Regions from separate parts of the Pseudohongiella spirulinae genome, predicted to be linked through region 4. Evidence: predicted binding sites of a transcription regulator. Region 4 holds the regulator's gene; each other region holds the start of a gene.
What was found. Region 4 encodes FliA, which starts transcription of late flagellar genes. Its sites were predicted from a motif close to CTAAAGTTTNNNNNNNNNNNGCCGNTAA; they were not measured.
Positions count from the first base shown of each region.

Region 1: the regulator FliA is predicted to act here: its motif matches at 5,954-5,981, upstream of PS2015_RS10035 (flagellin N-terminal helical domain-containing protein).
Region 2: the regulator FliA is predicted to act here: its motif matches at 3,231-3,258, upstream of PS2015_RS02940 (methyl-accepting chemotaxis protein).
Region 3: the regulator FliA is predicted to act here: its motif matches at 2,219-2,246, upstream of PS2015_RS10585 (methyl-accepting chemotaxis protein).

Region 1 is NZ_CP013189.1:2,173,826-2,181,536, reverse strand. Features, by position in the region: gene PS2015_RS10060 (flagellar basal body P-ring protein FlgI) at 1-543, shown strand, start outside; gene flgJ (flagellar assembly peptidoglycan hydrolase FlgJ) at 556-1,515, shown strand; gene flgK (flagellar hook-associated protein FlgK) at 1,512-4,193, shown strand; gene flgL (flagellar hook-associated protein FlgL) at 4,196-5,440, shown strand; gene PS2015_RS10040 (flagellar protein FliT) at 5,455-5,802, opposite strand; gene PS2015_RS10035 (flagellin N-terminal helical domain-containing protein) at 6,047-7,711, shown strand, end outside.
Region 2 is NZ_CP013189.1:608,313-616,023, forward strand. Features, by position in the region: gene PS2015_RS02930 (bifunctional diguanylate cyclase/phosphodiesterase) at 1-2,276, opposite strand, end outside; gene PS2015_RS02935 (response regulator) at 2,427-3,062, opposite strand; gene PS2015_RS02940 (methyl-accepting chemotaxis protein) at 3,292-5,334, shown strand; gene PS2015_RS02945 (alpha/beta fold hydrolase) at 5,329-6,312, opposite strand; gene PS2015_RS02950 (DUF3301 domain-containing protein) at 6,462-6,800, shown strand; gene PS2015_RS02955 (alkyl/aryl-sulfatase) at 6,811-7,711, opposite strand, start outside.
Region 3 is NZ_CP013189.1:2,302,850-2,310,560, reverse strand. Features, by position in the region: gene PS2015_RS10600 (PhoH family protein) at 1-618, shown strand, start outside; gene cysE (serine O-acetyltransferase) at 619-1,398, opposite strand; gene PS2015_RS10590 (ExeA family protein) at 1,453-2,187, opposite strand; gene PS2015_RS10585 (methyl-accepting chemotaxis protein) at 2,314-4,050, shown strand; gene PS2015_RS10580 (Ppx/GppA phosphatase family protein) at 4,137-5,084, shown strand; gene ppk1 (polyphosphate kinase 1) at 5,044-7,212, opposite strand; gene phoU (phosphate signaling complex protein PhoU) at 7,361-7,711, shown strand, end outside.
Region 4 is NZ_CP013189.1:1,825,033-1,832,743, forward strand. Features, by position in the region: gene PS2015_RS08315 (chemotaxis protein CheW) at 1-294, opposite strand, end outside; gene PS2015_RS08320 (ParA family protein) at 287-1,096, opposite strand; gene PS2015_RS08325 (protein-glutamate methylesterase/protein-glutamine glutaminase) at 1,098-2,186, opposite strand; gene PS2015_RS08330 (chemotaxis protein CheA) at 2,201-4,240, opposite strand; gene PS2015_RS08335 (protein phosphatase CheZ) at 4,292-4,978, opposite strand; gene cheY (chemotaxis response regulator CheY) at 4,991-5,383, opposite strand; gene PS2015_RS08345 (RNA polymerase sigma factor FliA) at 5,501-6,223, opposite strand; gene PS2015_RS08350 (MinD/ParA family protein) at 6,227-7,033, opposite strand; gene flhF (flagellar biosynthesis GTPase FlhF) at 7,065-7,711, opposite strand, start outside.

The DNA of each region.
Region 1 (7,711 bases), 350 kb from region 4:
ATCACCTTTAACCTGAAGCGTGCCGACTTCACGACTGCGCGCCGTGTCTCCAAGGCCATCAATGATTTTATGGGAGAGGGGACGGCGGCCGCTATTGATGCCGTGTCAGTACGTGTGCGTGCTCCTGTGGACTCTCAATCTCGAGTTGCCTACGTCTCTGAGCTCGAAAACATTGAGGTTGAACAGGGTTCTGCGCCCGCACGAGTGATTGTCAATTCCCGCACCGGCACCATTGTTATTGGCGAAAACGTGCGTGTATCCCCGGCTGCTGTCACACACGGCAGCCTGAGTGTCACCATTTCCGAAGGTTTTGGTGTAAGCCAGCCAGCGCCGTTCTCTGATGGGGAAACCGCCGTGCTGCCGCAGACAGACATCACAGTGGCACAGGAAAACAATCGTATGTTCCTGTTTGATACCGGCGCCACCTTGTCTGACATCGTGCAGGCGATTAATGCCGTGGGCGCTGCCCCCGGTGATTTGAGTGCCATTCTGGAAGCATTAAAACAGTCCGGCTCCCTGCGCGCCGACCTGATCGTGATTTAAGGACGCAAATCGATGAGCGCCACATTGTCAGATGCATCTGTTTTTACCGAGCTGAATGGCCTGAACTCCATTCGCCAGTTGGGTAAGGAAAATACCTCGCAGGCCATGCGCAAGGTGGCTGAGCAGTTTGAAGGTATTTTCCTGAGCATGATGCTGAAGGGTATGCGCGCCGGCGAAGACTCGCTGTTTTCGGACAATTACCTGAACAGCAATGAAATGAAGTTTCATCGCGAAAACATGGACAATCAATTGGCTCTGCACATGGCATCTTCCGGCGGCATTGGCCTGGCCGACGCCCTGCACCGGCAGTTGATGGCGCGTTATCCGGAAGAGGCGGCACGTGCCGCCGGTAGCGCAACCGAGCCTGCAGAGATGAATGGTGCGATTAATCCGCAGCGCCGCTTCAGTGGTCGCCCGGCAGCGATGTCGGTACCTGCGCCGCATGGCCAGGCCGCCGCCACCGCGCAACACTTTGAAACCCAGCAAGACTTTGTAAATGCCCTGCTGCCATTGGCTGAAAATGCAGCCGCCCGCCTGGGTGTGCAGCCGCGCGAGCTGATTGCTCAGGCCGCACTGGAAACCGGCTGGGGCCAAAAAATGGCTATCGGTGATAACGGCGAGCCAAGTTTTAACTTGTTTGGCATCAAGGCCGGCGCGTCCTGGCAGGGTCGTTCAGTCAGTGTCAGCACACTGGAGTTTCGCGATGGTGTGATGCAACGCGAGCGGGCAGATTTCCGTGCCTACAACTCCTTTGCTGAAAGCTTTGAAGACTATGTGACGCTGCTGAGCAGCCAGCCGCGCTATCAACTGGTGCTGGCTGACAGTGCCGACAGTCATGCCGGAAACAGCAGTCTGGGTCACCGCCTGCAACAGGCCGGTTATGCCACCGACCCTGAATACGGCAACAAAATTGAGAGTGTCATGAACAGCCCGGTGCTGCGTGATGGCTGGCAAGAGGTCAATCTTAGATGAGCGCTCTGTTAAATACAGCTATCACCGGTATTCGTCTTAACCAGACGGCCATGTCGGTCACCGGTCACAATATCGTCAACGCCAACACCGAAGGGTACACACGGCAGTCGGTGATTCAGAGTACCAATCCGGCGACCGCGACAGCAGCTGGCTATCTGGGCACTGGCGTCAATATTGACCAGATTAACCGTCACACAGAAAAGTACCTGGTTGATCAGGTCATCCGGGATATGGGTGTGCTTAGTGAGGCCGACGCTTACCTGGTAAATGTCTCGCAGGTCAACAATCTGCTGGCGGCTGATCAGACCAACCTGGCCAACACCATGAATGGCTTTTTTGATGCCGTCAATCAGGCTGTCAACGATCCCGGCTCCATGCTCGGCCGCGAGCTTCTGATGACCCAGTCGCAGCAAATGGTGGCCGGATTTAAAGCCATTGAATCTCGCCTGCTGGAGCAAAACAGCGCGGTTAACAAACAGCTACAGGGCGCGGCCGACAATATTACCTCCCTGGGTCAACAGATTGCCGCACTTAATAAATCCATTGGCGATGCTGGCAGCGGCAACGGTTCACCCAATGATCTGCTGGACAAGCTGGATGTACTGGTGCAGGAGCTCGGCCGTTACGTGAATGTCTCAACCGTTGCCCGAGACAACGGTGCGCAGGATATTTTTGTCGGCCAGGGACAAGCGCTGGTGGTCGGGACAGCCAGTCAAACGGTAAGAGCCATACCTGGCGCCACTGATGCGAGTCGCTTTGATCTGGTGTTTCAGAGTAAGTCCGAATCCAAGGTAGTCAACCGGCTGATGACGGGTGGTGAGGTGGGCGGTTTGCTGCGTTTCCGGCAGGATGCACTATTGCCAGCCATTGGGTCAGTGGGCCTGCTTGCCACTTCCATCGCTGCTGGCGTGAATGAACAAAACAAACTGGGCATGAACCTGGAAGGCAGTCTGGGCGGCAATATTTTTCGCGATGTGAACGATCCGCGCATCGCTGCGAGCAGGGTCAAGTCCTCACTCAACAATTTGCCACCGAATGACCGGGAGTTAAACGTCACCATCGAGTCGCTGGCTGATCTGCAGGTCAGTGACTACGAATTAAAATTTGATGGTCCCGGCAAAAAATATACACTCGTCCGGTTGTCTGACAACAAAGTGGTGGCCGATGGATTGTTGTCCGATGCCATGCCGCAATCTGTGAAAGTGGACGGGTTCAGTCTTAACTTTGAAGGCGGCAGTTATCAGGTCGGCGATCGCTTTTTGCTGAAACCGACCAGTAGCGGCGCGACCGATATGTCGGTTCAGATCAAGCGTGCAGAAGAGTTTGCCTTTGCGTCACCGATTCGCGTGCAGACCGGCAGTGCCAACCAGGGTGGGGCGAGGGTACTCAGTTCCCGGGTGATGAGTGTGGATACGCCGTTGTTCAGTAAAGACGGACAACTGACCCCACCGCTGATGGTACGTTTTACCTCGCCTACCACTTACGATGTTCTGAATTATTCCGATCCGGCCAATCCCGTACATACTGATCCGCCCATGCGCAATCTGAGTTTTGTACCGGGTTCAGACAACAGCCTGTTCCCGACGGAGCCTGGCGGACTGACGCTGACCAGCAACGGCCTGGCTGCTGGTGCCTTACAGGTGGGATCGGCAAGCAATGGTTATCCGGGCGAGGAGCTGCGCTTTCAGACGACTGACCCCGAAACCGGTTTTATCCGATATCAACAGCTAACAGTGGTCGCTGATGAAAGTGCGGCCAGTATGGCGCGTCGACTGTCCGGCCTGAATGGCGTGCAGGCAACGGCCTATACAGAAACGGTGATCGCGGGATTTGATGCCAGCGATGCCGGTAATGATCTGGTTATTCAATTAAACGGCAAGGATGTCACAACCGCCGGTTGGTTGTCTGGTGACCCGCTTAACAATATCGCCCCGGACCCATCCTATAGCGGCAATATGCCTGATTACCTGCGCGACAAGATAAACGGTAGTGCAGATCTGCAGGCGCAAGGTATTTACGCGCGCAGTGATGGCAGCAAACTGACTGTTTATGCCACCTCCGGCGTGGACCTCAATTTCAGTCTCAGTGGTGGCGGCTCGCTGACTGTTGATCAAGGTGCGGATCCGGCCCAAACGGTAAGTGCCGCCGATGTGGATCCACAATTTACTGTTGGTGGGAAATTGCAGATGCAACTGGCTGCCAATACCCAGGTCTTTTCTAATCGCAATGACGGCATAGTAGGCTCCACACCCGAGCTGAAAGCAAACTATCTCGGCATTGATGTGGTGATGGCCAGCGGCAGTGGTGCCGATGGTGCACCACGCGCTGGTGATACCTTTATGATTGGCTATAACCGCAATGGCAGTGCGGACAACCGCAATGGGCTGTCCATGCTGGCGCTGAACAGCAAGGCCATGCTGGGAGGAGAGAATCAGACCTATCAGGATGTCTACGGGCAGCTCGCTGAAAAGGTCGGTATTTTGACCAGCCAGGCGCGTGTTAATCAAAACGCTGGTGAATCTATGTTGCGTCAGTCCATGGATGCACTGCAGTCGGTAGCCGGGGTCAATCTGGAAGAAGAAGCCGCCCGACTGATTCAACTGGAACAACATTACAATGCGTCAGCTCGCCTGATTACCCTGGCGCGCGATCTGTTTGATACTTTGCTGAGGATCTGATCATGTCAGTCAGAATGTCGACCTATCAACTCTTCAGTCGTGGTCTGAATCCCATGCTGGATATTCAGCGTCAGGTCAGTAAAACTCAGGAGCAGATTTCCACCAATAAAAGAGTCCTGACTCCTGCGGATGATCCCATTGCTTCAACCCGAATTCTTCAGTTGAATCAGGAACTGGCTGGTCTCAAGCAGTTTAACAACAGTCTGTCGACATTGAACTCCCGACTGCAGCGCGAAGAGAGCGCTCTTGGCGGCGTCAGTGATCTTATTCAACGTGCCCAGGAGCTGATTGGTCAGTCTGGTAATGGTGCGCTGGACTTTGATCAGCGCAAAACCATCGCCGTTGAGTTGCAGGCCGTGGTTGATGGCATGGCGCAGTTTATGAACTCGCGTGACGCCAGTGGTGAGTATCTGTTCTCCGGTTATCAGGGCAACGAGCAGCCGTTTGTGAAAAATGCCGAGGGGCGTTATGAGTATCGAGGCGATGAAGGCCAGCGCTTTATTCAGATTGGCCCTGTGACGTCAGTAGCAGCCAATGACTCCGGACATGAAGTCTTCATGAAAGTCCGGAGTGCTGAACCTACGGCCAGGAGCAGTGCTTCTGAAACCAACCAGGCGCAGCCACCGGCTGCAATTGGTCGTCCAGTGATTCGCGATCAGCACGCATTTCAGGCGTTTTACCCGGAAAGCGTGGTTGTAGAGTTTAACCCGACCAGCAATATCAATCCGCCGGGCTTGAATTACACGATCAAACAGGCCTCTGATGGACGCGTCTTGGTGCAGGATAAGCCGTTTGCCAGTGGTGGCGAGATTGAAGTGGCAGGCATGGCCTTTCGCATATCAGGTAGTCCGGCAGTAGGTGATACCTTCAAGCTGGAGTCCAGTAATCAGAAAGGTCTGCTGGAGGGTCTTGAAGACTATATTGCGGATCTTCAGCGATTGGGTAACAGCAGTAGTGAGCGTGAGCAACTGGCTCAATCGATGCAGAGTACCATGCTGAATCTCACCAATGCTCAGGATCAGGTAATCAAAACGACCAGCGCTATTGGTGCACGCCTCAATCAAGTAGATGCCGCCAAAGCCAGCAATGAGGATTTTGAGCTGGTGGTGCGTACTACCTTATCTGAACTGTCAGATCTGGATTACGCCAAGGCGATCAGCCAGCTTACACAGGAGTCGTTTGTGCTGGAAGCAGCGCAGGCCACCTTCACCCGCATTAATCGAATGTCGCTGTTTAACCAGATTTAAACAGCGATTAAAGTTTACGACTTTTCTGTCGATACATACTGCTGGATGCGATTTTTCATCGACTTGAGCCGCTGTGCTTCAGCACCTAGTTGCTCACGATTTTTTTCTACCATCTGAATGATTTTGCGATCCTGATCACAGATTGTTTTGATGTCAGATTGAATTTTCGAAATCAGTTCCGGGTGCGGCTGTGCTAAAAAAAACTGCTCGATCAACTGATCACGATCCTGTTGCAGACGCTCCAGACGCGACCAGTTTTTTTGTTCGGCAAGTTGCACCAATTGCTGACTGGCATCCAGGATTTTCTTCCAGCTAATCCATTGATCAGTAATTGATTTATCATGATTTTCCGGTTTGCTCATGGTGCGGGTATCTGCCTGTATTGTTAGTGGCTAATTCAGTAGCTATATAAAAGTCTGCAGGTAATAGCAGTTTGATTACTTGTAACATAGTCAAAAAAAATCCTAAAGAAAAAAAATTTCTGTCGAGCCCCGACAAATTGAAAAAAAACGTCTAAAGCTTTGTTTTCCTGTGTCGTTAAACGAAGTAACGCATGTGATGTGATATGCGGTCCGGTTTTAATGTGTAAACTCAGGAGTAAACAGCATGGCTCAAGTCATCAATACAAACATTGCTTCACTTAACGCGCAGCGTAACCTGAACAGTTCTCAGGCCGGTACCAACCAGGCTCTGGAACGTCTGTCTTCCGGTCTGCGTATCAACAGTGCAAAAGACGACGCCGCAGGTCTGGCGATCTCCACGCGCTTCACTTCCCAGATCAAAGGTCTGAACATGGCGGTTCGTAACGCCAATGACGGTATCTCTCTGGCTGAAACGGCTGAATCCAGCATGGGCTCCATGACAGACTCTCTGCAGCGTCTGCGCGAACTGGCGGTACAGTCTGCTAACGGTTCCTACAGCGATGCGGATCGTCAGCTTCTTAACGAAGAAGCTCAGGCACTGATTGCTGAAGTGGGCCGCGTCGCTGATACAGCCAACTTTAACGGCGTTAAACTGCTGGATGGTTCTTACAATACGAACTTCCAGATTGGTGCGAATGCCGGTGAAACTATCGAAGTTTCTATTGGCAAGTTGAGCACTGATGCATTGGGTGTGGCTGAAAAGAGCGGTTTGACCGCGTCTGCAACAGATTCAGCGTTGTCAGTTGGCAACCTGACCATCAATGGTGTAGCCGTCGGTGCCTCTAAGGCGTCTGATGATTCTGCATCTACCGACAATAAGGCAGGCAGTGCGATTGCCAAAGCCGCTGCTATCAATGCAGTGTCTGATCAGTCTGGTGTGACTGCTGTTGTTGACGAAAACCTTGTCGGCGGCACCTCAATGACTGGCGCCGGGGCTTCAGGCAGCGTGACCATTAATGGCACGGAAATCACACTGACGACTACTACTGACACAGCGGCAACCCGTACATCAGTGGTTGATGCAATCAACGCTCAGTCAGGTTTGACCGGAGTGACGGCTATCGATACCGGGGACGACTCTCAGGGTATCGAGCTGGTTGCAGCTGATGGTCGCAATGTACAAATATCTTTTGACACTGTCACGGCTGCTGCGACAGGACTGGCTGCCGCCGGTACTTATGAGGGCGGCGTGACTCTGGTGGCTAATGCGGGTGTAGACGAGATTGTGATCGGTGGTACAGCGACTGCTAACGCAGGTCTGACAGCTGGTACCTATTCTGCTTCAGTCGCTGCGACAAGCACTGAATCTCGAACGCAAGCCGACAATGTGGTGCCAGATGCCCTGGTTGCAGGTGACCTTGTCATCAACGGCGTGGGTATCGGAGCGGCTGTCGCAACTGACGATACAGCGTCCTATGCCGGCACAGAATCGAGCTCCAAAGAAGCTTCGGCAATTGCGATTGCGGCGGCGGTTAACCGCTCGTCAGCGGAAACCGGCGTGACTGCTGTTGTCAATGAAAATATTGTTAGCGGAACCAGCACAACCAGCGGTGCTGCAGCCGGCGACCAGGGTACTCTGTTCCTGAATGGTGAGAGCATTACCCTGACTGTAGGTGCTACTCTGGAAGATAGTCGCACAGCGGCTGTAGCGGCAATCAACGCCGTCAGCGGCAACACAGGTGTTGTGGCTACAGATACCGGAACAGGTCTGTCATTGTCAGCAGCGGACGGCCGCAACATCGTCATGTCACTTGACGATGATGTGACTAATACTGTTACCGCTGCAGACTTTGGTATTGCGACCGCAGCCGTGTTTGCCGACAATGCCGCTACCGCTGCAGACGGTGTC
Region 2 (7,711 bases), 1.2 Mb from region 4:
GTCTGCAGCGGAAAAAGCTGCAGAGACGCCAGCGATGAGTAGCCGGTACCGAAATCATCAATCGACACATGCAGCCCCAGTGCAACCAGGTGACGCAAGGTTTCCGCAACAACGTCGGTGTTGTCCATCAGGGCCGTTTCAGTCAGCTCTATGCCCAGCAAAGTCGGATCAACTCCGGTGGCGCCAAGCTGTTCTTCAATGAATGTAATCAGCGCATTTTTTTGCCGGAAATGCAGCGCTGAAATGTTGACCGAGATACGAATTGGCTTGCCCATATCAGACCATTGTCTGATCTGACGACAGGCGGTGCTGAGTACCATCTCCGTGATGGGTATTATCAATCCATTGGCCTCAGCAACCGGTATAAATACTTCCGGCGAAATGCTGCCGTCTGGCGGCGACCAGCGCAGCAAGGCCTCAAATCCGCATATGCGCTGATCCGATACGCGGTATTGTGGCTGATAAAATACGTGCAGGGCGCCTTCGTCGAGTGCGTCGATGAGGCGAGTTTTCAGGATCTGTGTCTCTTGCTGATCCTGGCTCATGCCTGCGTTAAAAAAGCAGGCAGTGCGCCGACCCATGGCCTTGGCACGGTACATGGCAATGTCGGCATGGCTGAGCAGGGTTTCGGCGTCATCGGCGTGCTCTGGATACAGAGCAACTCCAATGCTGGCGCTGACATGGAACTGATGCTCGCCCAGCACAAACACATTGCGCATGGCATCGGTGATTTTCTCAACCACGGCTCGCGCACCTTCCAGATCATTGGCATCTGTGGCCAGGATAACAAATTCGTCACCACCAAACCGGGCTACCGTGTCGCCCTGACGTAATGCCCGATTCAGTCGGCGGGCGACAGTAATCAATAGTTGGTCACCGAGTGTATGACCCCAGCCGTCGTTGATGTCCTTGAAGTTATCCAGGTCGACCATGATCAGACAGAACATCATGTTGTGGCGACGCGAATGCACAATGGCCCGATCCAGGCGGTCATTCATGAGCTGGCGATTAGGAAGACCAGTCAGAATATCGTGTGTTGCGCGATGCTGCATATCCCGTTCGAGCTTCTGGCGCTCTGAGACATCGCGGATGAACGCGGTGATCTGCACGCCGCCTGAACTCTTGTGGGTGCCCAGGGCAATATCAACCGGAATTTCATGACCGTCTTTGCAGCGACCTACCAGGCCGCGCTGGGATGCCATCGGCCGTCCGGTAGGAGCGGCCAGGTAGCTATCGCGCAATTGGCTGTGCCGATTGCGCAGAGAAATCGGCAGCAGAATCTCTACAGGCTCGCCCAGTAACTCCCGCTCCGAATAACCGAACAGACGCTGCAGGGCCGGATTAACAAAGCGGATGCGACCGTTTTGGTCAATGCCAAGTATACCGTCAGGAGCATTGCTGAGCAGTTCATCGAGCTGATCCGAGTAAGTTTGCAGCTTGGCATGAGCCTGCTGCAGTCGCTCCATTGGTGTGCGGATGGTGTCCAGAAACATCGCCCGGTAGAGATAGGCGTAGGCCAGGACTTTATAGATATGTCCAATAAACACACTCAGGGTTTGTGATTGCCCCGGAATCAGAAAAAAAATTTCACTGGTGGTCATCAGTAAAACAGCCATCACCAGGGCTGCCGGGCTGAGCAGGCCAATGCGTTTGTGCTGCCACCAAATGACCGCCAGAGTTATCAGGTGCACGGCAACCACAAGAATCTGACCCTGAGTATAAATACGCAGAGACTCTGCATTGTTCAGCCATCCCGGGGTGCTGGTGATGAGCAGCAAGATGAGCGCGGTAAGCGCCAGAGTTGAGACAAGATAGGCGTAGCGAGCCGGTGCGAATGGAGTGCCGGTCGATGTGCTGGCCGCCAGCAGGTAGACCAGCAGGCTGACAGCTGCAATGCAACGGGCAACCAGCCAGAACAGTTCAGTCTTGGCCGGGATGTTCGCAGTTATGAAGTCTGGCATGCCGGGGTAGGAGAGCAGGTGTGCTGTGTCAAACATGGCGACAGACAAAAATGCGCAGGCCAGTAACAAAGAGCCCCGGGGCCTTTTGTCATCAAGAACGTTCCAGCCAACAAAAAAGATACAGGCAGCGATGATGACGGCCAGTAACTCCAGAAGCGCATGTGACCAGAGGAATAAATCAGAGCTGATGAGGGTGGCGGTGTTGTTCAGCGCCAGCCAAACCAGCAGTGGCAATGCCAGAGCAATCAGGGAAATACCCGATATTCTCAACAGGCTTAACAATGGAGTCATAGTGTCTTGACGATCTATTGGCATGCCGCTGATCCTCCCCCCTCTGATTTTTATGCTTGCTCCATCAGCAATATTGATAATCGGGCAAGAGGGGGATTAAAAAAATCAGCCAGCCATGCAGCGTGTTGTCATCCTTTATTGGTTTTGCGAGTCGGGTGGTATTTCATGGGCGGGTCAGGCCTCGATTACGCGATGGCGTATGGCATACCGGACCAGTTCTGATGTGTTTGATAAGGCCAGTTTCTGCATGATTCTGAATTTGTGGGTGCTGACCGTCTTTGGAGAAATATGCAACTTTTCACTGATTTGGTTGATGCTCATGCCATTGGCAATCAGCAAAAAAATCTGTTTTTCGCGACTGGATAAGGTTTTGTGGGGTGCCTCTCTGTGTTGCTGACCGGCTGCCTGAATCATCCTGGCGCCCAGTTCTGGCTGGATGTAGCCGTTGCCTTCCAGGCACTGTCGGATCGCCTGAACAATCATCAGGCTGTCGCTGTTTTTGGTCAGGTAACCAAGGGCGCCAGCCTTGAGTGCCGCCGAGGCAACCTGAACATCGTCAACCATACTGAGAACAAGAACAGGAACATCTGGCGCACGTTTATGCATATCCGCAATCAGATCGATACTTTCCGGTCCTGGCATATTCATATCCATGACCAGCAGGTTGGCGCCAGAGTCTAATACTTTTTCCACCAGGTTCCAGCCATCAGCGGCTTGTCCCGCCAACTCAAAGTCTGGGGTGCACTCCAGCATTCTGCAGATGCCCTGCCTGACAATCTCGTGATCATCTACTACAAAAACTTTAATCATTGTCACTAACCTGTGCTGCAATATGGTGCCCGACCAGAGACCCGACACCCTACTTTATTTTATTCATCTGTTTCATGATCTACATCATCTTTCTTTAAGCAAGCGTGTAGGGATCGGATTAAAAAAAGTGAGCCGGTATTGATTTTTCGTCATTGTCGGTGGTGCTTGCTTAACTTTTCCTGTGGCCGGGCGATAAGAAGAAGCAGGATTCATGACAGGAGCAGCAGTAATGAGAGCATTATTTGCACCGGCAACCTACATACTTAACCGTTTCGGCTTCAAAATTAAGTTTTTGATTATCTTTTGCTGTGTTCTCCTGCCTTTGCTGGTACTGGGCGCTCTGGTGGTGGGCAGTATTAATGAAGATATTGCCACGCTGGAAAATGAGCGGCGCGGTGTCGAGTTTTTGCAGTCTCTGCGCACTCCGGTAGATAGGGTGCAGCAGCATCGAGGTCTGATGGCTACTGCCTTGAGTGGCTCGGATGCCTCTGCGCAAAGCCGCGTTACGCAATTAAGACCACAAATTGACAGTGCCCTGACTACTTTGCTGCAACAGGCTGATCTGGCTGAAGATAATGCAGGTTTGCAAAGTCGAATCCGCGATGCGCAACAGCAATGGGACGCTATCAAATCCCAGTCCTCAATCAGTGCTGATCGCAGCTTTGAATTACACACCAATCTGGTCACGGCGTTGATTCAGTTGGGTGAGTATGCCTCTGATGTTTTTGAGATCTCTTTGTCGGCCAGCCTGGATACTTTTTATCTTGGTGACGCATTAGTTAATCGTTTGCCTGCGCTGACCGAGAATATGGGCCAGGCGCGTGCCGTGGCTTCAGCAGCGGCTGCTCAGGGCATTGTTAATAATGATGTGCGTATGCAGCTGGAGCTTCTGCTGTACAACATGAATGCCTACAGTAGTGCCCTGCAGCGTGGTTTAGATAGTGCGTTTGCAGAAAACCCGTCATTGCGCCCAGCGTTGGGTGCGACTATGCAGGCCAACAATGAGGCTGGCGCGCGACTTCGAGAACTGATTCGCAATGATTTTCTGGATGCTGAGTTCATCTCGATTACGAGTAACCAGGTCTTTGATGCGGCCAGTCGTTCGATACAGCAAGCCTATGCGCTATTCGACAGCATTGCGCCTCAATTAGACAGGGTTCTGGCTGAAGATCTCGCCGCCGCTCAAAGCGTTAAACTGCTGGATACGGTCATTGTAGCTGTCGTTTTGCTGCTGCTGATATACCTGTTCATGGCACTATTTATGTCAGTGAATGACAACGTTGAGCAAATAGCCCGTGTCGCCAATGAAATGTCTGCCGGTAATCTGGCCAGCCGGGTCAGGCTCAGCACCAACGATGAGATCAGCGTTATAGCGGGGCACTTTAACAAAATAGCGGATCAGTTTGAAAACGTCATTCTGACTGTCAGCAGCGCGTCGACGCAGCTCGCGTCAGCGGCCGAGGAGCTTTCAAGTGTGTCCCGGCACAGTGCTGAAAACGTCCTGAGGCAACGCTCAGAGACCGATATGGTGGCGGTGTCTATCAACGAGATGAACGCCACAGTTCAGGAAGTTTCCCGCAGCACCTCACGAGCCTCGGAAGCCGCGACCGATACCGATGAACAGGCCGCCAGCGGTGCCGAAGTGGCAGCAACAACCGCCCAAAGCATTGCGAATCTGGCTGAAGATATCCATCAGTCAGCCGGCAGTATGCAGCGAGTGGCTGCGGACAGCGCCTCCATTAGCAGCGTGCTGGATGTCATTATGGGTGTCGCTGAGCAGACCAATCTGCTGGCGCTGAATGCCGCCATTGAGGCTGCGCGTGCCGGTGAGCATGGCCGCGGATTTGCCGTGGTGGCTGATGAAGTCCGTACCCTGGCAAATCGTACCAAAGATTCAGCCAGCGAGATCGAAAATATGATTAATCACCTGCAGTCAGGTGTGAAGGAAGCTGTGCAGTTAATGGAGCGTAGTCGCGAGCGTGCCACAGATGGTGTGACCAAAGCTAACGAGGCGGCGCAGGCGCTTGATGCCATCACCCGGGCGGTTGCGACTATCCGTGACATGAATTTGCAGATCGCCAGTGCTTCTGAGCAACAGAGTGCGACAACCGATGAATTGAACCGCAATGTCACCAGTATCCGCGAACTGGCGGAGCAGTCTGCTGCAGGTGCTGACCAGACTACGGCGGCCAGTGATGAACTGGCGCGGCTGGCCAGCGACCTGCAGCAATCGGTAGCCTGGTTTACGCTGTCCGAAAAGCGCGCTTCATAAATCGTTCAAGAAGTTGAGTACGGCGGCGTTGGTCTGCTCCGGCAGTTCCTGCTGAATCCAGTGGCCAGCGTCCGGTAACAGAATCACCCCGCGCAGGTCGTCCACGACCCGCCGCATGGCGCCTTCCAGCCGGGGCTGGCTGGCGCCGGCGATCACCACATCATTCTCTCCGGCGATGAAAAGCGTTGGCACTGTGACCCTGGCATCCGCCAGATGCGGAGTAATCTCCCAATTGCGGTGGAAGTTGCGGTAGTAGTTCACGCCGCCCCGAAACCCGGCAGCCTCAAACTGACTGACAAAATAATCCAGGTCATCACGTGTCAGCCAGTCGGGCAGTCCTACCGGTGCGCCCATACGGGGAATCCAGCCGCCGGCTGAACGATGCCGGTCGGTCACCTGTGGTGGATGTCGGGGTGAGTCAGGTGACAGATAAAGACGACTCAGCAGACCTTCGGGATCCGCGTCATACTCCGCCTCTGCGACGCCAGGCTCCTGGTGGTAGAGGATATAGTAGAAGTTATCGCCGTAGGCATTCTGCCAGCTCACCAGCGGTGATTCAGGGGCGCGGCCGCTGTAAGGCACGCTCATGGCCACCAATGCTGAAAAGCGATCCGGGTGCAGCAGTACCGTGTTCCAGGCCACAATTGAGCCCCAATCGTGGCCCATGATAATGGCAGTGTCTTCGCCGTAGGCATCAACAATGCCGACCATATCAGCGGCCAGAGTGACAATATCATAGTCCTGTACATTGGGCGGCGCATCGGTCGCGCCATATCCGCGCATGTCTGGGGCGACGACTCGGTAACCCGCTTCAGCCACGGCTTTAATCTGATGGCGCCAGGAATACCATGACTCGGGCCAGCCATGGGCCATAATGACCAGCGGGCCGGAATCGCCCATGGTGGCCAGACGCATGCGAATGCCATTGGTTTCAATATACCGGAAGCTGATCCCGGGAACAGGGGATGTTTCATTCATAAGTGAGTTCTCACTAGCGTTGGATTGAGCCAATAGCGCAGACGGCATCATCAAGGTGAGCCATAACGCGATGAGCGGCCTGAGGAAACGGGACATGATCATGTTTACTCCGAATTTGCTATCATGGAACAGAGCTTACCGTATTCAGGATGCAAGACACACCACCGATGCTGACATTAATGGATCTGGTCTGGATGGCCGCACTGGTGCTGCTGGTTAATCACTGGTGGCGCTCTCGCGACGCCAAGGCATTCGCCTTGCAATATGCCGCACGACGTTGTGCTGAACTGGACCTGCAGTTGCTTGACCAGAGTATGGTGCTGAAAAAAATTCGTTTGCGCCGGGGCAGCGACGGCTTTCTGCACTGGTTCAGACGCTACGATTTCGAATTCTCTTCGACTGGCACTGAGCGCTATCCTGGCTCAGTCGAACTGGCCGGCAACCGCCTGCTGAGCATCGAGCTGGCGGCGCACATCACCACTCATTAATGTCGGCTATTTAATGTTTTGTGCCCGGCATAATCTCAAAGGTCGGATCAAACTCGACCAGTACGGAGGCCAGTTGCTGCAGCACGGCCACATTGCCTTCCACCTGGCCGCGTCCGGCACCAAGCTGGGTTGCCAGCGTCGCCTGCCCCATGATCACAGTATCCAGGTCGCTGCGGTTCATTCGAATAGTGGCGTCAGCCTGCTCTGACTGATAACCGCTGATATTCGTCAGTGTGCCACCACGCATTTCAATCACAAACTGCTCGCCGGTATCCGGCGTCACGAAGTTGATGATAAAGGCCATGCCGTCAGCTGCCCGGCTGTCCACGCGAGTAGCAACGGCGTCCCACCATTGGGAAGTGGTCATGGCGCGCGCCAGATCGGGGCTTGTGCCACGCGCCGGACCGGCTGGTGCGATCCCGTAGCGCAGCTCCTGAGCCGCGGTAAGAAATACATTACGCATGCTGGTGCTCTCGTATTGATAGCCGAGCTGCTCAAAGACATCAGCCAGTCGACTCTTGGCCGCCTGATTGCCAGGCTCGCCATAAACCAGTTTATTAAGCAGCTCCATCGCCAGACGGTAATTGCCCTGTGCTACCAGTTCGTCAGAGCGCTTCATAATGGCGTTGGCACCGCCCATCATGGATACAAATTCTGGTGCGGACTCTTCCGGTGATAATGGTGCCAGGGTGGCCGGGTTACCGTCCCAGTAACCCAGGTAGCGGTTGATCACAGCGCGCGAATTGTGAAACTCAGAGCCGTGATACTGGCGCACCGCCCAGCTTTGCTGCAGTGACTGCGGAACCTGATATTCATTGTGCATCTGATTAATGGTGACGCCACGATTGGCCAGGTTCAGCACCTGATTGTTCAGGTTGGCGTATGCATCGCGCTGGTCGCGCATCACTTCC
Region 3 (7,711 bases), 480 kb from region 4:
TATCAAGCCATGGCTCTGGATCTATTGCTGGATCCGGATGTGCATCTGGTCAATCTTACCGGATCAGCCGGATCAGGCAAAACCATTCTGGCACTGGCGGCCGCGATAGAATTGACATTGAATGCCAAGTCCTTTCGGCGAATCATCGTTACCCGAAGTACTCAGGGACTGGATGAAGATATCGGCTTTCTGCCGGGCACAGAAGCTGAGAAAATGGAGCCCTGGCTGGGCGCTATTACTGACAATCTGGAAGCCCTCCACTGGGATGACGAGAACTGTGTCGGCAGTATAGAGTACGTGCTCGACAGAGTGCCGCTGCAATTCAAATCCCTGAACTATATCCGCGGCCGCAGCTTTCAGCACAGCCTGATTCTTATAGACGAATCGCAGAATCTGACGCCGCATCAGATAAAAACCATAGTCACTCGGGCAGGGACCGGATCAAAGGTAGTTTGTCTGGGTAATCTGGCTCAGATAGACACGCCCTATCTCACGCCCGTCAGCTCTGGTTTAACGTATTTGACAGAGCGGTTCAGGTTGTTTCCCTATGGCGGCACGGTGCAGCTTCAGGGTGTACCCAGGTCGGCGTTGGCAGCTTTTGCCGAGGAAAATCTGTAGTCAATCGGTGTCGACCAGTTGATTCATGGTATGCGAGGGATTTTCCGGGCAGGGAGACCCTACATGATGCGCAGGAACTCCCACCACCGTTGTATGCGGTGGTACATCTTTCAGAACGACGCTGCCTGCACCGACCTTGGCGCTGCGACCAATTTCAATGTTACCTAACACTTTGGCTCCGGCCGAAATCAGCACGCCAGAACGTATTTTCGGGTGGCGATCACCCTGTTCATTACCTGTGCCGCCCAGGGTAACTGATTGCATAATGGACACATCATCTTCGATGACAGTGGTTTCGCCAATAACAATCCCTGTAGCGTGATCAAACATTATGCCCTTGCCAATCACGCAGGCCGGGTGGATATCAACACCAAAAACTTCGGAATTGCGACTTTGCAGAAACAGTGCAAGATCCTTACGTCCCTTATTCCACATATAATGAGCAACTCGATGTACCTGTATCGACTGAAAACCTTTCAGATGCAGGATGACAGGTAAGTAGCTGCTTGTGGCAGCGTCACGGTCACGAACAGCCTTAATGTCAGCCGCTGAGGCATCAACAATCTCAGGGCTGTTGCTGAAGGCGTTGTCCAGCAGCTCGCGAATGGCGACTGCAGACATTACATAGTTTGCCAGTTTGTGCGCTAACAAATAGCTCAGAGACGAGCTGAGGCTGCTGTGATTGAGTACACAGGCGTAGACATAGCTGGCGAGCAGGGGTTCACGGGCAATAAGGTCGCGGGCTTCAGCCTGTAGCTGTTCCCAAATACGGTCGGACATGGTTTCTTCGATACCTCTGGGGTTGAGTCTCGCTGACTATATCAGTTTATGGTGTCAGACTTGACGGAATTCAAGCGTTTGGCGCGCCAGATTCAAGTGCTCTTTTGTGAGTTCGTGGCAATTTTCCAGCTCGGCATGCAGGATTGCTTTGCGCATCAAGGTGTTAATCATCCTTGGTACACCATTGCTGAATGTAAATATATTGTCAATCAGTGCCTCATCGGGCATGAGTCTGGATGTCGATGCGGCCCTGCTTATCCTGGTATAGATATAGTCGGCCGTTTCCGTTTTAGTGAGGTTTTTCAGTTCATAACATTGTTGAGGAATTTCTGACCACAGTGTCAGAGCCGGAGCATGTAACCTGTTGGCTAGTTCAGGTTGAGCAAAAAGCACAAAGTGAGTCTTGCCACCAAGGTTAATGTGTCGGGCTATGGCCAACAGGGTTTGGTTGGGGACAGCCTGAGCTTCGTCAATGACAAGGACATGCCTGTAATTGACAGAATCCGGAGCTGACGCAGGCATCAAGTCGTTAAGGTCAATACTGGGGTAGGGCATAAAGCGGACGCGATAACGCTGGTCATGGGCTCGCAGGCTGTAATAGATTCTGCGGGCTAATAGCGTTTTACCCAGGCCAGGTTCGCCGTAAACTAATTGCAAGGGCATGCAATTGCTAATATTTTCCAGCAGCGATACATAGACCTGATGCAGAGTCGGCGACTGCCATAGCATGCCCACGTCCGGTGTGTCACCGAACAGGTGCCCTGTGCTGTTCAGTTCTGTCGCTGTCATGAGCTGGCTGCCTGTCGCCTGAATAATGACCCTAATGTTCTAAGAACCCGTGCCGTTATAAGTTGATAATAACATCAATAATAAGGTTTGTTAGCGCAACCATCACAGCAAGGCAGGGAAAACAGCATGTTCAGCAAATTTACCATACGCTCGCGCATTGGGCTGATCGTCGTGGTCAGTGTCATCGCGATTATCGGTCTGAGTGTGTCCATATTAATGCAGGCGCGTCAGCAATTTATGGAGCAATTGCGATTGGGGAGCATGAATCAGGTTCACATGATTCATGATGCCCTGGAGGGTTTGCATGAGCAGGTGTTAAGCGGTCAGATGAGCGACGCAGAAGCTAAACGTATGGGGCGCTATCTGATCAACAACACAGTTGTCGATGAACGTAACTACCTGCTGCTTTATCACCGCCTGGGCCAGATTCTCGCGCATCCGTTCCGCGGCGTTGACAGTGCCCTGGATACCGAAGCACAGGTGAGAGCGTCTATTGCCGCGGCTGCTACGACACCCGAGCAGCGTATGGAGCAAAATGGTTACAGTGATCCGACACCTACCATGACCGAAATCATTAACCGCTATACAGGTGACAGTTACACTGGGTTCGCTGAGTATCTCTATCACCCCGAACCCATGTTCGGTTATCGGTTTCTTACCTATACCGATGATCCTATCGCTCACCCTGAAGCTGAAATAAAAACGGTGTATGCGCAGCTCTTTGAGCCATGGGACTGGGTGCTGATTCACGGCCTGTACGAGGAAGACGTTAACGCGCAATTTATGCAGTGGGCGATGAGCTCCGCTGTGATCGTTGTGGTAATTCTGGCCATATTGGTGATTGCCGCCTACTTCCTGTCAATTTCAATTACGGCTCCGCTGGTTCAGGCCAGGGGATACATGCAGGATATCGCTCAGGGCTCAGGTGATTTGAGTCGACGCTTGTCTGACAAGGGTGTCGACGAGATATCCGAGCTGGGTGCCAGTTTTAATACCTTTGTGGGCAAACTGGCCGGCATCATAGGACAAGTTTTGTCCACCAGCGCAGAAGTCAGCAAGAAGTCGGTGCAGTTCTCAGACATGATTGAGCGAACAGCGGGTCGCTCTTCGGCTCAGCTTGAGGAGACTGAATTGTTGGCCTCATCAACTACGGAGCTCTCATCATCACTGTCTGATGTGGCGGCTGGTGCTCAGGCCAGTGTGGAAGCAGCCAGCGAGGCAAATGGTGCGACCAAGCAGGCCACACAGGTGGTCTCTCAGACTCGTTCTTCCGTTGAGCAATTGTCCGGCTCACTCTCCCAGATTCAGCAGAAAGTGCATGATATGAGAGATCATAATCAAAAAGTTCATTCGGTTCTGGAGGTGATTCAGGGCATTGCTGAGCAGACCAACCTACTGGCCTTGAATGCCGCTATTGAGGCTGCCAGGGCTGGCGAGCAGGGGCGAGGCTTTGCTGTAGTCGCGGATGAAGTGCGCAGTCTGGCGCAGAAGACACAGTCCTCGACCCTGGAAATCAATACCATTATTCAGGATCTGCAGGAAAATACAGTGCAGATCGTCCACGCCATGGACAGCGGCGTCAGCCTGTCCAGAGATTGTGTGGGCACCGCTAATTCAGCGAATGAACTGCTGGAATCTGTTCTGGCATCGGTGGAATTGATTGCCGAGCGCAGTAAGGATATTGCCAATGCGGTGAGACAGCAGTCAGAAGTGACCGAAGGCATTGCCAAGAGCAGCGTAAAGATAGCGGGTGATGGTCGACTGAATACTGAGGATTACATGAAGTGCAAGCAGTATCATGCCGAGATCAACACTCTGCTTGCCAACCTGGACGGTCTGGTCAGTCAGTTCAAGCTTGGCTAGTCCAATGTGGCTGGTCGAGTTTAGGTTTGTCGTTCAGAGCACATCCGTGTTTTAATCACGGCTGTTTATCCGGATGACGCCGTCGAATGTTTGCATGTATTGACCTTGGTTCCAATAGTTTCCACTTGCTGATTGCTGAGTGGCATGAAGGGCGCCATCAGATCGTTGAACGTTTCAGTGAAAAAGTACAATTGGGTGAGGACCTGGCGATTAATTCCCGGATCACCCCGGCGGCGTTCAGTCGCGGCCTGAACTGCCTGGAAACATTTCGCCACGCGCTGGCACGCTATCCCATCAAACACTGTTGGGCCGTTGGCACCAACGCCCTCCGTATTGCGGACAATGCTGACGAGTTTCTGGCCGCTGCACGTCTCAAGGATATCCATATTGATGTTGTGAGCGGCCCGGAAGAGGCCACCCTGGTTTATGCAGGTGTTAACTCGGCCTTGTCGGCGGCGGAAGAAAATCGGCTTGTCATCGATATCGGTGGCGGAAGTACAGAGCTGGTAGTGGGGTGTAATGAGCGTATATTACAACTTCACAGTATGCCGATTGGTTGTGTCAGCTGGCGTGATAAATGGTTTACACGGGTAGATGGGGAAGTCTCGATCTTGGAGCTGACCTTGCAGAAAGCGTTAGCAGATGCTGAGGCTGTTTTCAGGCCGATCGTTGCTCAACTTCGTGAACAGAACTGGCATGAAGTTTATGCCTCGTCAGGAACGGCGAAAATGTTGAGCTCGGTTTGTGCTGCCTCCGGGCGTCAAGCCGGTTTTGTGACACTCGACACTCTTGGTAAATTGCGCACAGAAGTGTTGCGCGTCGGAAGTGACCCGGCATACTCCATGGCGGGTCTCAAGAACAGCCGTCGTGAGCTGATTTTGCCAGGTTGGTCAGTGCTTTTTGCTTTCATGTCCGTTGCCGGCATTGAGAGTCTGAGATTCAGTCCCGCCGCCCTTCGCGAAGGCATGTTGCATTATATGGTAAAAGCGTCGCTCAGCGGCGTGGCACCGTTGCATGAGTTGCGAGGGCATTGAGTAACAAGTTCTGAACGCCATCTGCCGTTTCGCCTGCATCCAGTTGATCAAGTTTCAGATAACTGCCATCGGACTGCAATTCCCAGCTTTGATTGAGATCCTGAATGTGCATCTCCATCTCACTTAAAATACGTTGAACCCATTTTTTTTTGAGTATTGGAAAAGCAATTTCAATACGACGTTGCAGATTTCGTTCCATCCAGTCGGCGCTCGAACAGTACAGCGGGTGCTGGGCATTGGCAAAGTAATAAACCCGGGAGTGCTCAAGGAAGCGACCGATTGTTGATACGACACGGATATTTTCGGATACATTCGGTACACCGGGTTTCAGGCAACATATGCCACGCACGATAAGATCAATTCTCACGCCAGCCTGCGAGGCGCTATACAGTTCCTGAATGATCACGGGGTCAGTCAAGGCATTAACCTTGGCGATAATGCGCGCCGCTTTTCCTTCTCGAGCGGCCGCCTTTTCATGCTGGATGAGTTGGATCAGGCCTTTCATCAGTTTGAAAGGCGCATTGAGGATCAACTCAGGAGCAATTTTCTTTCCCATGCCAGTAATCTGCTGAAACACCTTGTGCACATCGGCACACAATGCTTCGTCACAGGTGAGCAGGCTGTAATCAGTGTAAAGCAATGAGTTTTTGCGGTGATAGTTTCCGGTACCCAGGTGGGCATAACGTTTTAGTCGGCCGTTTTCCCGCCTGACGATCAGTACCATTTTGGCGTGAGTCTTGTAGCCCATCACGCCGTAAACTACGACGGCACCTGCTTCCTGGAGAATGCTGGCGAACTGAATATTTTCTTCTTCATCGAAGCGCGCACGCAGCTCGATGACAACGGTGACTTCCTTGCCATTGCGCGCAGCTTCGGCAAGCGCTTCGACCAGTTCGGACGATTCGTTGGTCCGATACAGCGTCTGTTTGATCGAAATCACGCCGCTGTCACGAGCTGCCTGCCGCACCCAGTCAATAACCGGTACAAAAGATTGGTAAGGGTGAAGCAGGAGCTGATCCTCGCGCGTAACCGCACTGAAAATGCAGTTATTCTCTTCCAGTGCAGGGGGCAGGCCGGGTGAAAACGGTGGAAACTGCAGTTCGGGTCTGTGCACCATGCTGTTCAGCGCCACCAGTCTTTGTAAATTAACCGGGCCATCCAGGCGGAATAGTTCTTCTTCTGTCAGATTGAAACGCTCCAGCAGAAAGTCAGTCAGCTCAGCAGGGCAACCAGCGCCCACTTCAAGTTTGGCGGCCGCTCCGAAGCGACGCATATGGAGCTCACCCTGCAAAGCACTGGCAACGTCCTCAACTTCGACATTGCTCATCTCCAGATCCGAGTTTCGCGTCACCCGGAATTGATGGCACTCCTTGACTTTCATGCCCGGGAAAAACTCTTCTACATGCGCGTGGATGATGGATGACAGGAAAATGAAATTGTCACCATCGGGGGTAATGTGAGCGGGTACCTTTATGAGTCGTGGCAAAGCCCTGGGAGCCGGAACAATGGCCAGACCGCTGTCGCGTCCAAAAGCATCTTTACCTTCCAGGGAAAGTATGAAATTAAGGCTTTTGTTAACCAGCCGGGGGAAGGGGTGGGCCGGATCCAGTCCCAATGGGCTGATGACAGGCAGCACCTCATTGCGGAAATATTCCAGTGACCACTCCAGCAGGTTGTCACTCCATTCGTGGCGATAAAGAAATCGAATATTCTCGTCAGCCAGTGCGGGTAGCAGATCTTCGTTCAGGATACGGTATTGTTCCTGCAATGCCAGACGTACCTGGGCATGAATTTCACTGAGTACTTCCTGCGGATATTTTCCGTCCGGCCCCGGGCGTTGACGCCCGAAGCCGAGCTGTTTTTTGAGCCCGGAAACGCGAATCTCATAAAACTCGTCCAGATTGGAGCTGAAGATCAGCAGGAACATCAGCCGTTCCAGGAGCGGGTGGCGAATGTTACGGGCCTGATCCAGTACGCGGAGATTAAACTGCAGATAGCTGAGCTCGCGATTCAGATAGAAGCGACTGTCGCTCAAATCAATATCTTGAGGAACTTCCGGGCAGGCAGACACTGAGGGGTGCTCCTGTTCCATTGAAGCCTTACGGTCTTCTGATGCTATGCTGCTCATGCGATTTTCCGAAACCAAAAAGTCCATTCTAGCCTAGCCGGGCACTGAATACACGACCAGGAAGTTGACAGTTTTTATATGGCAAAAATGTCACATTAATGTCATATTCATACACTAAAGTACGCGTCAAACTGCAAGGAAATTTAACATGAAAACCGATGCCGGCGTTCACAGTCACCACATTTCGCAACAATTCAATATTGAACTGGAAGAAATCAAAAGCAGCATGCTGGAGATGGGCGGTCTGGTTGAAAAACAACTGGCCGATGCCCTGACCGCGTTGATTACGGCAGACAGTGAATTGGGCAGTCAGGTGCGCGCACTGGATGATGAAGTTAACGAAATGGAGCTGGCAATTGATGAATCCTGCAATCGGATTCTGGCGCGCCGCCAGCCGGCTGCAAGTGACTTGCGACTGGTCATGGGCATCATCAAGGCGATTAACGATCTGGAGCGCATCGGCGACGAGGCTGCCAAAATTGCGCGGCTGGCCATGGAA
Region 4 (7,711 bases):
CTCAATGTCCCCCACCTCAAACAATAACGCCGGAATGACGCTGGGGACGGAGGCCGCCTCCGTCCCCGGTGTAGGTGGTGACGCTGGGGACGTAGACTGTCTCCGTCCCTGGGGACGGAGACAGTCTACGTCCCCAGGGGAACCTTCCCCCGGCCCGGCGGTCTGCCGACTGGCGTTGTCAGTAGAAGGGACGGAGACCACCTCGGTCTCCTGAGCAGCCTCCGTCCCCTCGCGCAGCAAAGCATCCAGGTAGTCCTGAACGATATCGATCTGCTCAGCCGTATTACTAACCATTCGCTGCTACTCCTGCCGTAGACGTCAAAGCTGATTCCGCCTTCAACAAGGTCTTCAGCAGGGAACCGTAGGCCTGGATGCCGCGACTGTCAGGGTCCAGCGCCAGCGGCGTGACGCCCTGAGAGCTGGCATCTCGCAAGCGGGTATCCACTGGAATGGCGGCGTGCCAGGTGACGTCCGGCCAGGTTTTTCGCATGTGGCGGAAGCTGCTCACCGACGCCTGAGTGCGTCGGTCAAAGAGCGTGGGTACCAGCAGGTAAGGCAGCGGTTGACGACGGGAGCGATTGACCATATTCAGTGTATTGAGCATACGCTCCACCCCTTTGATGGCCAGAAATTCCGTCTGCACCGGAATAATCAGGCGTTCAGAGGCGGCGAGCGCATTAATCAGCAGCACACCCAGGGTCGGCGGACTGTCAATCAACACATAATCGTAATCATCCCACAGACGACTCAAGGCGCGCGAAATCGCCAGCCCCATGCCTTCCTGCGTCACGGCACTGCGCTCCAGAGTAGCCAGTGCCGTGCTGCCCGGTACCAGATGCAGATTCCTGGTATCAGTGTGTCGTATACAGCCGTTTAAAACATCCTCTGCCAGTTTGCCAGGCGCTGCAAACCAGTGAAAACTGCTTTGAGCTGCCTGCTCTGGAGAATGTCCGAAATAACTGCCCAGCGAACCCTGTGGGTCCAGGTCCAGCATCAACACACGCTTGCCTTTGTCAGCCAGCAGACAGCCAAGGGCAACTGTGGTCGTCGTTTTCCCGACCCCGCCCTTTTGATTGGCAACTGACCATACGTGCATTTCAGCTAAACTCCTCACACAAACGCGGCGCCACTTTTTCCAGGCTGAGCACTTCATCAACCAGACCGGCTTTGGCCACCGCCATCGGCATGCCATAGATGACCGAACTGGCCTCATCCTGAGCCCAGATACTGGCACCCTGTGCTTTTAACAAGCGGGCACCATCGCGGCCATCGGACCCCATGCCGGTCAGCACCACGCCCAGCACCTTGCCGCCCAGATCCCGCGATGCCGAACCAAAGGTTACATCCAGCGACGGTTTATAATTGAGCCGTTCATCTCCATCAACCACCCGCACCCGCATGACGGGCCTGCCCTCCAGCAGCATCTGCTTACCACCCGGTGCCAGATAGGCATGTCCGGGCTTTAACACATCGCCATCGACTGCTTCTGCGATGCCAATCTGACAAATGCGATTCAGACGTTCAGCAAAGGCTTTGGTAAAGGTGCCGGGCATATGCTGAACCAACACAATCGGCAGTGGAAAATTCGCCGGCAAGGCGGTCAGGACCTGTTGCAAGGCCATTGGTCCGCCTGTCGAAGCGCCAATAATCACTAATTGAACGCCCCGTGGGGAACTGCGACGCGCCGCAGCCGCCGTGTTTGACGCCGACACAGGCGCAGGGGTCGCAGCCGCTCTCTCGTCGGGCGTGACCACCGAGCCTGACACTGGCACCGGGCGCCGCCGGGGTCCGCTGCGCGACACCACCACGATGCGCTCACACAAAATCTTTTGCAACTCCTCAGCGTGCCGTGAGATATCTTCGAAATTCTTTGGCAGATAATCCACCGCGCCGGCTTCCAGTGCATCCAGCGTAACCCGCGCGCCTTCGTAAGTCAGCGAGGAAAACATCAGCACCGGTGTTGGCCGGATCTGCTGAATCTGTCGCACAGCCGTGATGCCATCCATTACCGGCATCTCATAATCCATGGTAATCACATCGGGTTTAAGTGCACGAACCTGATCTATAGCCTCCTGTCCGTTGCTGGCGGTTCCCACCACCTCGAGACGGCTGTCGCCATTGATCAATTCCGTTAATCGCCGACGGAAAAATCCCGAATCATCAACCACCAACACCCGAATACGCATAACAAGCTATTCCCTCAGGCCGCGTAACGCTTCAGCAATCCGGGCACATCCAGAATCACCGCAATACGCCCGTCACCGGTAATTGTTGCACCAGCCATGCCCGGCGTGCCATGCAGCATACGTCCCAGCGGTTTGATAACAACTTCTTCCTGGCCAATTAACGTATCAACCACAAAACCGACGCGCTGCGCACCAACACTGACAATCACCACATTCGCTTCTGTGGCATTTTCTGCCTGCTGGCTGCCACCCGCACTGAGCCAGCGACGCAGATGGAACAGTGGCAGAGCTTTATCGCGCACCGTTACCACCTGTTGTCCATCCACAATATGTGTGCGACTCAGGTCCAGATTGAATATTTCATTTACATTAGCCAGCGGCAAAGCAAAGGTCTGATCGGCCACCACGATCATCAGCGTCGGCATGATGGCCAATGTCAACGGAACCTTGATCTCGATGCGCGAACCTTTACCCGGATTGGAATCAATCACCACAGAGCCATTAAGCTGTGAGATCTTGGTCTTGACCACATCCATGCCCACACCACGACCCGATACATCAGAGACCTCGGTTTTTGTTGAGAAACCAGGCGCAAAAATCAGATCGAAACACTCACTGCGACTCAGACGGTCAGCCGCATCCTTGTCCATCAGACCTTTTTCAACCGCCTTGCGTCGCAACACCTCAGGATCCATACCGTTGCCATCATCGCAGATGGTCAGCAGAATATGATCACCCTCCTGCTCAGCAGTCAACAGCACTGTGCCCTGGCGAGGCTTGCCATTTTTCTCGCGGACCTCTGGCAGTTCGATGCCGTGATCAACCGCATTTCGCACCAGATGCACAAGGGGATCGGCCAGCGCTTCAACCAGATTTTTGTCCAGGTCTGTTTCTTCCCCATGCAGCTCAAGCGACACCTCTTTTTTCAGGCTTCGCGCCAGGTCTCTTACAACACGCGGAAAGCGACCAAAGACTTTCTTGATAGGCTGCATACGGGTCTTCATGACAGAAGTCTGCAGATCGGCAGTCACAAGATCGAGATTGGCAACCGCTTTAGAGAGCATTTCATCTGCGGCCGTCGATCCGATACGCACCAGCCGATTGCGAACCAGTACCAGTTCGCCCACCATATTCATGATTTCATCAAGTCGACGGGTATCAACCCTCACAGTCGTCTCGGGCGCTTCCTTGGCCGCTGCGGGGGCGGCGGCTGCCTTGCCGGACGAAGGCGGCGGCGATGACGGAACAGCTTTCAGCTCGGGACGCGGTTTGGGGGAAGCAGACGAAGACTCAGAAGGTTTGACTGTATTGTCGGCATCAAGGCCTTGCGGAATTCCTTTGTGCGACCCGGCACCATGCAGCTGATCCAACAGCGCCTCAAACTCATCGTCGGTAATTTCATCGCTGTCGGAACTGGCCTCTGCCGGTTTCTGCGGGGCCGCTGATGCGTCGCTGGCCGCCGCTTTTCCCTGCAATTGATCAAGCAAGGCCTCAAATTCTTCTTCGGATATTTCATCGTCAGATGCCGGCTTATCAGCCTCGGCTTCGCTGGCGATATCAGCAGAGTCCAGCGCCGCCAATAGCTCATCGAACTCCGCATCGCTCATCTCATCATCAGCAGTGGTCGCCGGTTCATCATCAGAACGCACACTGGCGGGCATATCCTCGCCACTGGCCAGCGCCTGCAGCGCATCCAGCAGGCTTTGCGGCGCCGGGTCCGGTTGATGTCGCTCCTTCACCTGGGCGAACATCTCGTTAACGGTATCCAGCGCCTGCAGCACAATGTCCATCAACTCGGGTGTGACATGACGATGACCGTTGCGCAGATTATCAAACAGGTTTTCAGTTACATGACAGCAATCCACCATGGCATTGAGCTGCAAAAAGCCAGCCCCGCCTTTGACGGTATGGAAACCGCGAAAGATGGCATTCAGCAGATTTTTATCATCGGGCTGCTTCTCCAGATCGACCAATTGCTCAGAGAGCTGTTCAAGAATTTCGCCGGCTTCAACCAGGAAATCCTCGAGTATCTCTTCGTCATCAAAAAAACTCATGCTGTCTAACCTCTTCACCTGCCGCTGTTCAGCCGACCGCTGTTGCTTGAGTCAAAACCCCAGACTGGAGAGCAGATCATCTACATCATCCTGCCCGGAAACCACGTCGCGCTTACTGCCGCTTTTCACCTGAGGGCCTTCAGCCCGGATACGGCTTTGCTCGTCATCAAGCTTGAGTACAGTGCTGACACCCGACTCAATGCCAGCTATCTGCTCTACATTACTGGCCAGTTTCACCAGATTGACCAGACTCTTCTCAACGTCGCTGACCAGCTCGATGACTCGCTTGATGACCTGACCACTCAAGTCCTGAAAACCCTGGGCCATCAGTATCTCGGTCAGATGCTCGTGAATGCCCGCACCCTGCGTTGATAAGAGGTCCAGCAGTCCGGAAACACGATCAAACAATTGTTGCTGTTCGGCGTCCAACTTGCGATCTGCCAGATAGGCAGTCCAGTCAGCCTGCAGAGCTGAGCCCTGATCAACCATATTACGGATCACCGGCGCGGCTTCATCAACCCGGTCCATCGTCTTGTTGGCGGCTTCTTCAGTCATCTTGATGACGTAATTCAGACGGCTGCGGGCATCGGCCATCTCGGACAGTTCATGTTCTACCTCTTCACTGGCCTGCAAACCAATGCCCAGATGGAAATCCCGGATGGCCGTGTGCAGCGCCCGGGTCAGCCGACCCACCTCGTGATACAGTCGTTCGTAACGCTCCTGGTCAATCTCAGACACGCCCCGCCCTCCTTAGCCGTTGGCTTCTATGCGTTCAAAGATCTTTTCAATCTTTTCCTGCAGGGCGGCGGCGGTAAACGGCTTGACCACATAACCGTTCACACCGGCCTGCGCGGCGGCGATGATCTGGTCACGCTTGGCCTCGGCGGTGACCATCAACACCGGCAAAGAACGCAGCTTGTCACTGGCGCGAACCGCCTTGAGCAAATCAATACCGGTCATGCCAGGCATGTTCCAGTCAGTGATCAAGAAATCAAAATTGCCATTCTCCAGCATGGGTAATGCCGAGTTCCCATCGTCAGCCTCCGCTGTATTGGTAAAGCCAAGGTCCCGCAACAGGTTTTTGATAATACGTCGCATTGTTGAGAAGTCGTCAACAATGAGAATCTTCATGTTCTTGTCCAAAACCGCCTCCCGGTCATCGCATCAGTCAAAGGAGCTCCCCGACTGATAAAGGATCTCCCTGGCTAGGTTATCGCTTGATTTGAAAAAATATTTAGGGGAAAGTTTGCGCCGACGCCTTCAGCGCCAGTCTTTGAGTCGGGAACGCAGACGCAGAGCCGCCTGAGAATGGATCTGACTGACACGGGATTCGCTGACGCCCAGCACCTCACCAATCTCTTTGAGATTGAGCTCTTCGTCATAATACAGCGCCAGCACCAGCTTTTCACGTTCCGGCAAACCTTCTATGGCCTGCGCCAGGTGTTCCCGGAATGTCTCATCCTGCAGTTCGTGAGCCGGCCCATCCGCTTCGCCGGCCAGGGTATCCAGATTACCGTCATCTCCGCCGCCGGTCAGATCGTCAAAGCTGAACAGACGGCTGCCGGAGGCATCCTGCAGAATCGCGTAGTAGGTCTCCAGATCAATGCCCAGCTCTTCCGCCACTTCATGGTCCTTGGCATCTGTTCCGGTACGCGATTCCACCGCTTTCACGGCATCAGCCACCTGCCGTGACTTGCGATGCACTGAGCGCGGCGCCCAGTCGCCCTTACGGATTTCGTCAAGCATGGCACCGCGGATACGAATACCGGCATAGGTCTCAAAACTGGCGCCTTTGGACATGTCGTATTTGCGTGCGGCCTCCAGCAGGCCAATCATGCCGGATTGCACCAGGTCATCCAGTTGCACACTGGAGGGCATGCGCATCAACAAGTGATGCGCAATACGCTTGACTAGGGGCGCGTGACGGTTCACCAATTCATTGGCGTCCGCCATCTGTGCTTCCTGATACGCCGAGGCACTCATTGCTCAGTTCATACCCTGCACCAGACGTTCAACAAAAAATTCCAGATGGCCACTGGCTTGCGTACGAACCGGCCACTGCACCACCTCTTTAGCGAGTCTGCGATACGCATCGGCGGCTCGCGAGCCGGGATACATATCCAGCAAGGGCCGCTGCTTCTGACCGGCCTTACGCAGATTTTCATCATAGGGGATGTCACCGGCATAGTGCAGATTAACATCCAGAAAGCGGCCGGCAACTGCCGAAAAGCGCTGAAACATCAAACGCCCTTCTTCCTGCTTGCGGGTCATATTGGCCAGAATACGGAAATCACGCACCTGACAGTCACGATTCAGGAGCTTGATCAGCGCGTAGGCGTCCGTCATGGACGACGGTTCGTCACAGACAACAACCAGCACCTCCTGCGCAGCACGCACAAAACTGACCACAGAATCGGAAATACCGGCCGCTGTATCAATAACGAGCACGTCCAGCTCATCAGCCAGATCACTGAAGGCATGGATAATGCCGGCATGCTGACCGGCCCCCAGATTAACCAGCGACTGAACGCCGGATGAGGCAGGAATGATTTTGATGCCGTGAGTTTCAACCAGCACATCGCGCAGTTCACAATCACCCGACATCACATCGGCAATCGTACGTGGTGCCTTGACGCCCAGCAGAATATCCACATTCGCCAGTCCCAGGTCGGCATCCATCAGCACCACCCGTTTGCCGGCCTGGGCCAATGCCAGACTCAGATTTACAGAGATACTGGTCTTGCCAACGCCACCTTTGCCGCCGGTCACTGCCAGTACTTGAATGGGATGCATCCCTATACGTCTCCCCAAAATATAATGCAGACTACATCAGAGCCCGATTGGCCAGGGCGGTATTACCCGCCGCCTGGCTGCCATATTCGTTCACTACACGATTACGATCAACCGGTATCGCTGCCTGCGCCCGGCCCAGAGCAACCGCTCTTTTGACAAGCGCCTGACCGGTCGCCAGAGACAGATCATCCGGAATCGATTGGCCAAAGGTTTCATAAACCACCGGCAATTGCCGCTCAATACACAGCCCCAGCGCCTCACCCATTACACAGGCTTCGTCCAGATGCGTCAGAATACAGCCTGATATCGCTGCCGTCGAACAACTTTTCCAGGCAGCATTAAGCACCTGCGCCTGCGTTGTACTGGGCAGGACCAGCCATTTGTGAACCTGCGGCTGAGCCTGCAGCTCTGTCAATTGACGCATCTGTTCCGGATGTCGTGACGGCAGCCCGGCTGTGTCTATCAATACTAACTTTTTATGTGACAAACTCTCCAGCGTCTCTGCCAGAGAATGTTGATTATCAACAATCCTGACGCTCACGCCAAGTATGCGGCCCAATGTGCGCAGTTGCTCATGCGCGGCCAGCCGGAAGCTGTCGGTGGTCACCAAGGCCACTTCTTCAGCCCCGTGACGCAGAACGTAGCGCGTCGCCAGCTTGGCAATAGTGGTGGTTTTGC